DNA from 4 places in the Rhizobium sp. CB3171 genome. Region 4 is predicted to be linked to each of the others. Evidence: predicted binding sites of a transcription regulator. Region 4 holds the regulator's gene; each other region holds the start of a gene.
The links. The regulator LexA, encoded in region 4, represses DNA repair genes until DNA is damaged. The targets are predictions, from matches to a motif close to TGTTCNNNNTGTGTTCNG.
Positions count from the first base shown of each region.

Region 1: the regulator LexA is predicted to act here: its motif matches at 1,671-1,688, upstream of QA648_RS19110 (YifB family Mg chelatase-like AAA ATPase).
Region 2: the regulator LexA is predicted to act here: its motif matches at 1,419-1,436, upstream of QA648_RS08950 (UvrD-helicase domain-containing protein).
Region 3: the regulator LexA is predicted to act here: its motif matches at 1,750-1,767, upstream of QA648_RS09270 (ribonuclease).

Region 1 covers NZ_CP121652.1:3,925,656-3,928,770, forward strand. Annotated here, with positions in the region: gene QA648_RS19095 (cupin domain-containing protein) at 1-141, shown strand, start outside; gene gshB (glutathione synthase) at 235-1,182, shown strand; gene QA648_RS19105 (hypothetical protein) at 1,239-1,640, opposite strand; gene QA648_RS19110 (YifB family Mg chelatase-like AAA ATPase) at 1,775-3,115, shown strand, end outside.
Region 2 covers NZ_CP121652.1:1,819,618-1,822,732, reverse strand. Annotated here, with positions in the region: gene QA648_RS08950 (UvrD-helicase domain-containing protein) at 1-1,366, opposite strand, end outside; gene QA648_RS08945 (flagellin) at 1,822-2,835, shown strand; gene QA648_RS08940 (OmpA family protein) at 3,031-3,115, shown strand, end outside.
Region 3 covers NZ_CP121652.1:1,892,447-1,895,561, forward strand. Annotated here, with positions in the region: gene ettA (energy-dependent translational throttle protein EttA) at 1-859, opposite strand, end outside; gene QA648_RS09270 (ribonuclease) at 984-1,733, opposite strand; gene QA648_RS09275 (alpha/beta hydrolase) at 1,905-2,837, shown strand; gene QA648_RS09280 (CaiB/BaiF CoA-transferase family protein) at 2,999-3,115, shown strand, end outside.
Region 4 covers NZ_CP121652.1:1,268,767-1,271,881, forward strand. Annotated here, with positions in the region: gene QA648_RS06310 (ComEC/Rec2 family competence protein) at 1-898, shown strand, start outside; gene lexA (transcriptional repressor LexA) at 879-1,601, opposite strand; gene QA648_RS06320 (DUF2721 domain-containing protein) at 1,995-2,486, opposite strand; gene QA648_RS06325 (mechanosensitive ion channel family protein) at 2,592-3,115, opposite strand, start outside.

The DNA.
Region 1 (3,115 bases), 1.3 Mb from region 4:
GGAACCTGGGCCACATGGCGCATCGATCACTATCTGCGCAAGGTCGCCTTCTGCCGCAAGCCATTCCCGAAGCCCTTGACCATGGCTTACCGCCTGCGCAACTTCATCCGACAGGGCGGCGCACAGGGGCTTGCCGCCTGAGCGCGGCCAGCCCTGACGGAAGCCCTTGAATAGCCGTTGCGTTTGGATGCGGGCCGACCTACATCTGTCCGCAAATTCGAGCGAGGGCTGACTATGGCTGGTATCAAGAATGTTGCGGTCCAGATGGACCACGTGAAGAGCATCAACATTGCGGGTGACTCGACCTTTGCCATGAGCCTGGAAGCCCAGACCCGCGGCTACAAGCTCTTCCACTACACGCCCGAGCGCCTCAGCATGCGTGACGGCAATGTCTACGCGACGGTTGAGCCGATGATCCTTCGCGACGTCAAGGGCGATCACTTCGAGCTCGGCGAGCCGGAGCGCGTCGATCTCTCGACCATGGACGTGGTGCTGCTGCGCCAGGACCCACCCTTCGACATGGCCTATATCACCTCGACGCATCTACTCGAGCGCATCCACCCCAAGACGCTCGTCGTCAATGATCCGGCCTGGGTGCGCAATTCGCCGGAAAAGATCTTCGTCACCGAATTTGCTGATCTCATGCCGAAGACGCTGATCACGCGCGATCCGGCCGAAATTCGCCGCTTCCGCGAGGAGATGGGCGATATCATCCTGAAGCCGCTTTACGGCAATGGCGGCGCCGGCGTCTTTCATTCGACGCGGGACGACCGCAATCTATCCTCTCTGCTCGAAATGTTCGGCCAGCTCTTCCGTGAGCCCTTCATCGCTCAGCAATATCTGCCCGACGTGCGCAAGGGCGACAAGCGCATCATCCTCGTCGACGGCGAGGCGGTCGGCGCGATCAACCGTGTGCCGGCCGAGCATGACAGCCGCTCCAACATGCATGTCGGCGGCCGCGCCGAGGCGACCGAACTGACGCCGCGCGAAAAGGAAATCTGCGAGCGCATCGGCCCGGCATTGAGAGCGCGCGGTTTCCTGCTCGTCGGCATCGACGTCATCGGCGACTATATGACCGAGATCAACGTCACCTCGCCGACCGGCCTGCGCGAAGTCAAGCGCTTCGGCGGCGCCGACATTGCCAGCCTGTTGTGGGATGCGATCGAAGCGAAGCGGGCTTGAGGGGCGCCAGCCCTCTAGGAATCGTGACGCCACCCCTCCGCTCGCCGCAAGGCGGGCTATATCGCGATGCCCATCCGGCGGCAGGTTAGGATCACTGCCGACGGTCCGGTGGAGCTATCGTCTGCGATGACCGTCGGCACGAAGCCGAAAAGTGGTTTCACGTCGACCATCATGCCGACGTAAGGCCGCTTGTCCATGACACCGTGCAGGCCGCCAAAGGAGCTGATGGTGCCGCAGACGCTGACGTAGCCCTTGCTATCCTTGGAAGCCGCCATCGGCCCGAAGATCAGCACGCCCTCATAGGGAAGCTGCTCGTGCAAACCCTTTTCCACCGCGGCAATTTCCTTGGCGCTCAATTGATAGGGAGCGCCTTTTTCCAGATTATCCCCGCCATCGATAGATTGGCAGCCGGCCAGAACAGCGCTCAGTAGAAGGGATAGCGATACTACAAGTCTCATCTTTGCTCCCGATTGTAGAAATCGTCCCTTCGTTCTTTTATTGTTCTTGTTTCATTCCATGTTTTCTGCCACTATGCAACCCATAGTCTGTTATGAAAAATTGATAACGGTAAACGAGTTAAAAGAGGGCGGGGATGGTAGCGCGCGTCAGCACGATTGCGTTTCAGGGCATTGAGGGCGTTCCTGTCGAAGTGCAGGTGATGATTTCCCCGGGGAAGGTGCTGATGCATATCGTCGGTCTGCCGGACAAGGCCGTGGCCGAAAGCCGCGAACGGGTGCAGGCAGCTCTTCATGCCTCTGGCCTGTCGCTGCCGCCGAAGAAGGTCACGGTCAATCTCGCACCCGCGGACCTGCCCAAGGAGGGCAGCCATTTCGATCTTCCGATCGCGCTTGGGCTGATGGCGGCGCTGGGCGCCATCCCGGCGGATGCGCTTGCGGCCTACACCGTCATCGGCGAGCTCAACCTCGATGGCACGATCGCGCCGGTCGCTGGCGCGCTGCCGGCCGCGATCGCCGCCAATGCCATCGGCAAGGGGCTGATATGCCCGTCCGAAAGCGGTCCTGAGGCCGCCTGGGCCGGCGCCGACATCGATATTCTCGCGCCGCGCAGCCTGATCGCGCTCGCCAATCATTTCCGCGGCACCCAGGTTCTGTCACGCCCCGAACCGGCGATCCGCGCCAATGCCGCCAACGTCCCCGATCTCGCCGATATCAAGGGCCAGGAAAGCGCCAAGCGGGCGCTGGAAGTGGCGGCGGCCGGGGGACATAATCTGCTTTTCGTCGGCCCGCCCGGTTCCGGCAAGTCGATGCTGGCCTCGCGCCTGCCGTCCATTCTGCCGCCATTGTCGACGGCGGAGCTGCTGGAAGTGTCGATGATCCATTCCGTTGCCGGTCAGCTTTCGGGCGGAAAGCTCTCCGACCGCCGGCCCTATCGCACGCCGCATCATTCCGCCACCATGGCGGCGCTGGTCGGCGGCGGCTTGCGTGCCCGCCCCGGCGAGGTATCGCTTGCCCATCACGGCGTCCTTTTTCTCGATGAATTGCCCGAGTTTTCGCCGCAAGCGCTGGATGCGCTGCGCCAGCCGCTGGAATCGGGCGAATGCGTCATCGCCAGGGCCAATCATCGCGTTTCCTATCCGGCCAGCATTCAATTGGTTGCAGCGATGAATCCCTGCCGTTGCGGCATGGCCGGCGAGCCGGGTCACACCTGCGCCCGCGGCCCGCGTTGCATGACGGATTATCAAGGCCGCATCTCCGGACCGCTGTTGGACCGCATCGATATCCGCCTCGACGTGCCCGCCGTCTCTGCGGCCGATCTCATCCGCCCGACGACGGCCGAAAAGAGCGCCGATGTCGCCCTTCGTGTCGCCCGTGCCCGCGAGCGGCAGCGCGAACGCTTCGAGGCCGCCGGGATGAAGGGAATTTCCACCAATGCCCGCTGCTCGACATCGATGATCGAAACGATCGCCGAGCCG
Region 2 (3,115 bases), 550 kb from region 4:
CCGGCTGGCAGACGAGGCGGAAATAGGCCATGGCATCGCGGATTTCGAGGCGTTCGTAGAAGCGAGGGCCGCCAACGACGCGGTAGTTCAGGCCGAGCGTAACGAAGCGGTCTTCGAATTCACGCATCTGGAATGAGGCGCGCACGAGGATCGCCATGTCGTTGAGATTGTGTTTGCCGCGCTGAAGCTGCTCGATCTCTTCGCCGATCGCGCGCGCTTCCTCCTCGGAATCCCAGGAGGCGTGCACCTGCACCTTGATATCGTCGGGATCGGAGCGGTCGGTGAACAGCGTCTTGCCGAGCCGGCCCTCATTATGGGCAATCAGATGCGCGGCCGCGCCGAGAATATGCTCGGTAGAGCGGTAATTGCGCTCCAGTTTGATGACCTTGGCGCCTGGAAAATCCTTTTCGAAACGCAGGATGTTGTCCACCTCAGCGCCGCGCCAGCCGTAGATCGACTGGTCGTCGTCGCCGACGCAGCAGACATTCTGCAGCTCGCCCTTTTGCCGCTGCGCCAGTAGACGCAGCCACATATATTGAGCGGTGTTGGTGTCCTGATATTCGTCGACGAGGATGTAGCGGAACCGCTGGTGATAATCCTTCAATATATCAGGATTCTGGCGGAACATATTGATCGGATGCAGCAAAAGGTCGCCGAAGTCGCAGGCGTTCAGCGTCTTCAGGCGGGCCTGATACGCGGTATAGAGGTCGCGTCCCTTGCCATTGGCGAAGGCGCGCGCATCGCCTTCCGGAATATCGGCCGGGCCGAGGCCCTTGTTCTTCCAGGTGTCGATCATCCCCGCAAATTGCTTGGCGGGCCAACGCTTGTCATCCAGCCCTTCTGCTTGGATCAATTGCTTGATCAGGCGCACGACATCGTCGGTGTCGAGAATGGTGAAGCTCGAGGAGAGGCCGACCAGCTCGGAATGACGGCGCAGCAGCTTGACGCCGATCGAATGGAAAGTGCCGAGCCAGGGCATGCCTTCGACCGCGCCGCCGACGAGAAGGGCGATACGCTCCTTCATCTCGCGCGCGGCCTTGTTGGTGAAGGTGACGGCGAGGATCTGAGAGGGGAAGGCACGGTTGGTGGAAAGGATATGGGCGATGCGGGTCGTCAGCACCCGCGTCTTGCCGGTGCCGGCGCCGGCGAGCACCAGCACGGGCCCATCCAGCGTCTCGACCGCTTCCGCCTGTTCCGGATTGAGGCCAGCGAGATAGTCAGGCCGGCGGCCGCTATCGCGCGCCGCCATGGCGCGGGCCGCAATACCGCCACCGGCGCTGGGGGCAGGGGCAGGGGCAGGCCGACGCGGCGCCGCGTGCTCCGGCTCCTCGTCAAAGAAGGGAATGTCGTCATGTCCGATGGTCATGCGGCTCAATGTAATGATTCTGCCCTGAAAGGCAAAAGAAACGGCCGGGAAATAGAACAAAAAGTGCACATTTCTTGGGTTGTTAGCCTTTCAAGGGACTGTCTCGCAGTTCCTGCGGCTTGTTGTTCAACGGAACGGCGGCGGCAAGAAGAGATGTCGGAAGCGGCATTGCGTGCGAAGGCGACCAGGCTCCGGGCGGCGGAATGATCGCAACCTGAACGCGATAACGATTTTCTGATCGAGGGCGATTTATGGTAAATTGCCAGTTTCCATTATCGCTTTCTTAAGCATGATTGCTAATCATAGCGCCTGTAACCGCTCGAGTTTCAGGCGCTGTTTTTTTGCCGGACTCCACCTTCGCCGACTTCGGTTGGCCCGCGCGCATGAGCGCCCGCGGCATGGTTCCAATGTCTTCATGTATCTGTTGTGTATCGTTGCGTCCGGAGTCCTGTGTCGTGAGTATTTTTTCGACCTTCATAAGGGTAAGTTCCCCTGTCAATACAGCCCTTGAAGTCCTTCGAAACACACAGGCGGATCTGAATGTCGCACAGCGTCAGATGTCATCCGGTCTGCGTGTGCAGACCGCTAAGGACAACGCCACTTACTGGACGATCTCGACATTGACGCGCACCGATATTGGCGCCGTCTCGGCCGTGCAGGATGCGCTGGGGCTTGCTGCTGCCACGGTCAGCACCGCCTCCACGGGCATCACCAGCGCAATCGATATCGTCACTCAGATCCGGTCGAAGCTGGTGACTGGCTATGAGGGCAGTGTCGATAAGACCAAGCTCAACGACGAGATCTCCGAACTTAAGGACCAGCTTCGCAGCGTCGGCGAGTCGACGAGCTTCAACGGCGTCAACTGGGTCGTGCTGCAGAACGGTGACGATCCGACCGAGCCACACGAGATCCCGGGCTCCCTCATCCGCCACACCGATGGCACGGTTTCGATCGGCATGCTGAATTATGAGGGTGTCAGCTCGACCAGCGGCCCCATCGTCTCGACGGATGCACGATATCTGATCGACGATCGTTCAAACGGCACGGGCGGCTATGGCGTGCTCACTTCCACCGCTTTTGCGACGGAAGCGGGAGCAGCCGAGAACTATGTGCTGATCGGCAGCCAGAATGGCGACACCAGCGGGCAGGTAGAAATCTCGCTCGATGCTAATACGACACAGGGCGCCGTGACCGACATGGTCAACACCGTCACCGCCATGCTGCATCAACTGAACACCATAGGATCGGCCTTCGGCTCGTTGGAAACGCGCGTCAGTCTGCAAAACCAATTTGCCAGCAATCTCAGCGATTCGCTGACGAGTGGCGTCGGCAAGCTGGTCGATGCCGACATGGAGAGGCAATCAAGCAGGGTATTGGCGCTGCAGACGCAGCAGCAACTGGGATTGCAATCATTGTCGATTGCCAATGCCAGCTACGATACGGTGAGACAACTCTTCCAAAACCTCTGACGGCGGAAGCCTGGATTTCAAGGGGAATAGATCGGCGGAGCGGATCCAATCTCCTTGAACTGGTTAGTTTGGAAGAAAACGCTCCAGAATAGTGGCCGGGCAGCCCGGCCGCGGGTGGACGAAAATTATATTTCATCATATTGCCGCAATGCTTCATATCTGCTGCGGACCATCGAACCGGAGAGCGACGATTCTATGATCAAGAAATTTGCCATCCTTGCCGTCTCGGCAGCCTTTCTCAATGCATGTACGACAACCGATCCCTATACGGGAGAGCAGA
Region 3 (3,115 bases), 620 kb from region 4:
CGTTGATACGCGCCTTGGACTTGGCTTGACGGGCCTTGGGGCTGGAGGCGATCCATTCCTGTTCGCGGCTGATTGCCTTCTGACGGCCAGCTTCTTCGCGGGCTTCCTGCAGCATGCGCTTGGCCTTGGCCTGCAGATAGGCGGAATAGTTGCCTTCGTAGGGAATGCCACGGCCGCGGTCGAGTTCGAGAATCCAGCCGGTAACATTGTCGAGGAAGTAGCGGTCGTGGGTGATCATCATCACGGCACCCGGATAGTCGCGTAGGTGCTTTTCCAGCCAGGCGATGGTCTCGGCGTCGAGATGGTTGGTCGGTTCGTCGAGCAGCAGCAGGTCCGGCTGTGAGAGAAGCAGGCGGCAAAGCGCGATACGGCGGCGCTCACCGCCGGAAAGGCTGGTGACTTCAGCGTCGCGCGGCGGGCAGCACAATGCTTCCATCGCCATCTCGACCTGGCTTTCCAGATCCCAGAGATTCTGGCTGTCGATGATATCCTGGAGTTTGGCGCCCTCGTCCGCCGTCTCGTCGGAATAGTTCATCATCAATTCGTTGTAGCGATTGAGGATTTCGGTTTTCTTGGCAACGCCTTCCATGACGTTTTCGAACACCGTCTTGTTGGGATCGAGCTGAGGCTCCTGCGCCAGGTAGCCGATAGTGGCGCCTTCGGCCAACCAGGCTTCGCCAGTATATTCCTTGTCGAGGCCGGCCATGATGCGCAGCACGGTCGACTTACCGGCACCGTTCGGGCCGAGAATACCGATCTTGGCGTCGGGATAAAAAGAGAGATGAATATTTTCGAGGATCTTCTTGGCGCCATAGGCCTTATTTAGACCGGCCATATGATAGATGAACTGACGTGCCATAGCTTGGGTTACTCCACGGGCGGATACATTGCGAATTGTGCCGCTATGTAGGCGAAACCCCGCCCTCGGGCAACGGAGAAACCTTGTCCGAGGGCATTTATCGCGCCGAGCCGCCTGCTGGGTGTCAGAAACCCGCTGCGTCCACCACGCCCTGATCGCAGCCAAACGATGTGCTGCCAGCGCCCTGGATCAATTGCTCAAGTCGCGGCTCGTTTCCTTCCGACGGCTGAATAGCGTCTTCCGACAAGCCGATCGTCAGTTCCGAGATCACCCGCACCTTGCCGACTTGGCGGCAGCTCATCTTCACGCGGCCACTGGCGCCCTCGCCAAAACTTTTGTCGAAAGCAGCCTTGATGGTTTCGGCATCGAGCGTCTTGCCGATATTCTGCGCGAAAAGATCGCGCACAGCGGACGCATTGAGTTCATTGATCAACCCCACCGCGGTCCCGAAATAATCATCGGCGCTGAGCTTGGTGCAACTGCCGTGTTTGATCCACTCATGCCGCTCCAGACCGGATTGCGTGCCGGGCATGACTTTGTCCAGCGCGGCCTTGGTTTCCGCCGAGAGTTGAACAGCCGGTAGGTCTTTCCAGTCCCGGCCGCGATCGGACTGCTTCAGATCATCGGAAACGTCGCAATATTCCTGCCGCATCGGCCAGAGGCCGTGTAGTGAAAAGTTCTTGGCGTCAAAATTATTCGCTGATTGATTTCGGCATTCCGCCTTCTTTTGGTTCGTCGCGCAGAACGCGGGTTCCCAACTCGCCGCCAGAATAAAGCGCGTCCGTCCATGGCTATTCTCCTCAGCCACGGCACTCGTCGCCGTCACCACCGCAGTTAGAACCGCAACTGCAAACCCCTGAAGCCAAGGCCTCATTCTATACCTCCAAAAACAGAACAATATGAGAACAAGTAAGCAGTTTGATTTGCGGCACGCAACCCTGAATCGCAAAAACCACGAAGATTTATTTCTGTGAGCTTCCCTTGCCGTCCATTGCAATCCCGTCGGCGATGACCTTTCGTCCCACATGGGGAGGAAACACGCATGATGTTTGCCGAAACGAGGCATTTGCATAGTCCGACGGGCGCGACGCTCGCCTATCATCATGCGCCGGCAGAGGGCGCCGCGCGTGGCGTACTTCTCGTCAGCCACGGCCTTGCCGAACATTCCCGTCGCTATGAACGCTTCGCCGCAGCGATGGCAGCACGCGGCTTTCATGTCTATGCTCACGATCATCGCGGCCACGGCGAGACAAAAGCTGTCGATGCGCCACTCGGCCGCTTCGCAAGGCGCAATGGTGTCGATGCGGTCATTGCCGATGTGCTGGCGATGCGCGAGCTTGCCGCAACCGCCCATCCCGGCCTGCCGATCATTCTCTTCGGCCACTCCATGGGCGGGCTGATCAGCCTCAACGTAGCCGTGACGCATCCCGACAAGTTCGATGCCGTCACCGTTTGGAACTCGAATTTCAACCCTGGTCTCGCCGGGCGCGCGGCGCAGATCATCCTGAAGGCAGAACGCATGCTGAAGGGGTCCGATGTCCCGAGCGGGCTGTTGCCGAAGCTGACCTTCGGCGCCTGGGGCCAATCGATCGCCAACCGCCGCACCGAATTCGATTGGCTATCCCGTATTCCCGAAGAGGTGGATAAGTACATTGCCGACCCGCTCTGCGGCTTCGATGCCTCGGTGTCGCTGTGGCTGGATATTTTCGAACTGACCTTCCGTGCACCACAAAGGGATCACCTCGATCGGCTTCGGCGCGACATGCCGATCCATCTTATCGGCGGCAGGCATGACCCGGCGACGAACAATGGAGAAGCAATTTCCTGGCTGTCAGATCATTTGAAAAAGGCCGGCTTCTCGCATACCACCATGACCATCTATCAGGACATGCGGCATGAGACTCTGAACGAGATCGGTGCGGCCGCAACCATTTCGGATTTTGCCGACTGGTGTCAGCAAGTGACGGCAAAGGACTGATTCCCAAAGGAATGTTTGAATAAATGCCACCGGCGGTTCCCTGCCCCGTTTGCATCAACCGAAGCCTCCATATTCTCTGGCGCGAGCGGCGCTTTGCTTCCGGGCCGGTATCCGATACATCTGAGAACACTTTCGCGCCGTAGCCGCCCATCGGGACCGATATGACCGATAATAAAACCAAGAAACCACCCCTTTCCGGCATTCGTGTCATCGAACTCGCCCGCGTTCTTGCCGGCCCCTGGGCAGGGCAGATGCTGGCCGATCTCGGCGCCGATGTC
Region 4 (3,115 bases):
CATGGCGGCGACGCTACTGATGCCATTTGGCGTTGATGCCCCTTTCTGGCAGATAACCGGCTGGGGACTTGATGTCGTCATCGTCATTGCCAAAACGGTTGCCGCCTGGGGCGGCAATATTCCCTTCGGTCGGCTGCCGGTCTGGCTGTTCCCGACGGTCATAGCCGGCTTCTTGTTGATGACCTTGCTGAGAACATGGCTGCGACATGCAGGTGCGCTCTTGATCATCGGTTCGGTTGCAGTCGTGGCACTCAGTCCCGGTGTCCTCAAGCCTGATCTCATGATCTCCGAGGACGGCACGCTGGTCGCCTTGTTGCGCAACGGTGCGCTGACGACAAACCGCGAAAAACCGCCGGATTTCATCTTCGAGCAGTGGCAAAGAGCATTGGCGATCACCGAGCAGCAACCGCCAACGATGCTTCCGCCGGATAGTCAGCTCCCCAAAATCAGCAAATCAGACAAGCATCGTCGCCTGAATTCCGAAGAACAGAGCACCGTTCGAAAGGCGATGGATGCGGCATTAGACGCGGCCGGGCCGGGCGGTTTCGCCTGCCAAAAAGGTGCATGGTGCGTGGCAATGCTGGATAATGGCGACATGCTTGTCACCATTGAAGATGCCGCCTATCTCGCTCCGGCCTGCGACACGGCCAATATCGTCATCACCTCCGTACGGCTGCGTCTTGATCGCTGCCGCTCTGGCGCCACGCTCTTCACAGGTGCAACATTGCGCCGCACAGGGTCCATCGAAATGAGCCTTAGCACCGATAAACCGATAATGACGGCAGCGTTTGAAAACCTTTCGCGGCCATGGAGCCTGCATCGCTCCTACGACTGGCGAACAGACACTTTTGGCGCGCCGCTCAAGCCGGCGTCACCGGTCAGTGATAGCGGCGAATGAGACCGACGAGCTTGCCTTGTACCTTCACTCGATCCGGCCCAAAGATGCGGGTTTCGTAAGCAGGGTTTGCCGCTTCAAGCGCGATCGAGGCTCCCTTGCGGCGGAAGCGCTTCAATGTCGCCTCTTCATCATCGACGAGAGCGACGACGATGTCGCCGGGATTGGCGGTCGTGGCGTTGCGGATGATGACGGTATCGCCGTCAAAGATGCCGGCATCGATCATGGAGTCGCCCTTGACCTCCAGCGCATAATGCTCGCCGGAGCCGAGCATGTCGGCGGGAACGGTGATGTCGTGAGTATTGTTCTGGATGGCCGAGATCGGAACGCCGGCGGCAATGCGGCCCATGACGGGTACCGAAACCGAACTGTTGTTGTCCTCACTCACCGGCTTGGTGGGTGCGGGCGGCGGCACAAGTTGCGGCTTGCCAAGGCTACCCTCGATGACGCTTGGCGAAAAGCCGCGGCGAGGCTGCAGGCTCGGGCTATAGGCCTCCGGTAGCTTGATGACCTCCAGCGCCCGGGCCCGGTTCGGCAGGCGACGGATGAAGCCGCGTTCTTCCAAAGCCGTGATGAGACGGTGAATACCGGATTTGGACGCAAGGTCCAGCGCATCTTTCATCTCGTCGAAAGATGGCGGAACACCGGACTCCTTCATTCGTTCGTGAATGAAGAGAAGCAGTTCCTGCTGCTTGCGCGTCAACATCGTTTTGAACCTCGGGACTGAGAAGGTGTCGTGAAACAAATCCAGAACGGACACTATATGTTCCATATGTGTTCCGCAAGCCCTTAAATTTCGGTGAACATTTTGTAGGTGCATCAAATAAATGGGAACATAACAGGTCCCGGGCAGATGACTTTTTTCCCGGCACCTTCAAACTAAATAGCAGAAATATATGCGGAATCGGGCGAAGCAAAATTTCGGACGATCCCAAAACGGATTATCTCCAAGGCGGCGAAAAGCCATGTTCTTCGTTCTATAAGCTCTTTGGAGGACGACACTCTCCGAACCATGGAGAGCAAGCTATGGATCTGACTGGGAATCCGGATTTCTGAGGGGCCGGGATTGGTGCCATCCGTAGTAATATTCGATGGGATATCAATAGGTTGAACTTTTCCTCGAACTCCCGTGCCGGTGCTCGAGCAAGGTACGGTCGTTGGCGATCTGCCTTAGCATGCTGCGCCCGGCCAGAATCATCTCGACGAGAAAGGCCACAAAGGCGCCCATGAGTGCGAAGACGGCAAGGCCAAAGAGCCAGAGCAGCAATTGCTCGCGAAATTGCTGTCGAATTGCACCGCCCATGAGGCCGAGCGTCGCAAGGCATGTGAACACGCCCGATGCCGTGCCGAGCAGAACTGCGATCTCCAGCGCCAATGTTCGCCGCCGCAGATAATAGAGCTGCAGCAACCGCGTTTCATCCGGGTCCTCAGAGGTCACCCGTTCGAAAAGGCTGTTGACCCGGTCGGAGACGCGGGCGAGCCTAGCCGAAAAGACATTGAGGCACCCGGCGGTGCCCGCCAGCAGAAAGACCGGTGTCAGCGCTATTTGAATAACGTGCGCGGCAATAGACGTCAGATGGTCGTTCAGCACATTGGATCTCCTTTCTGTCCAACGTCATCCGGTATCGGCTCCAGGGTTGTCGCCTTGCCAAAGAGGGCGCGGAGATGAGGCTGGTGACTGATCTCGCGCGAACGTTCAGGTTGGCGGCGCCGCCGATTGCGTCATTTGCTCAGCGATCTTCTTTCTCTGCAGTGTCATGGCTGCGATCGCGGCATCGGATTTTTCCTCGCCACCCACCTGCACTGTCGGCTGAGCGAAGTCGATGCCGTTTTCCATGAAGGCGTCGCGGATCATGGTATAGGCCTGGCGCCGTATGTAGGTTTGCCGACCGGGGAGGGCGGTAAAAGCGAAACTCAGTTCGATACCGAAGTCGCCAATTTGCTCCACCCCCTTCATTTTCAGGGTCTCAAGAATCTGCGGTCCGATTTCCGGATCTTCTTTCAACTGCTCTCCGATTTGCTTGACGATCCTTTTCGCCTTGGCGACGTCGGTATTGAACGGAACCCGTAGCAGGAATTTATCGATCGCCCAGTCGCGGCTCATGTTCTGAACGGCGCCGAGTTCGCCGAAGGGAACTGTGAACACCGGACCATGATGATGTCGAAGCCTGACGGAACGCAGGCTGAAGGATTCCACGGTTCCCTTGTAGCTGCCGCTTT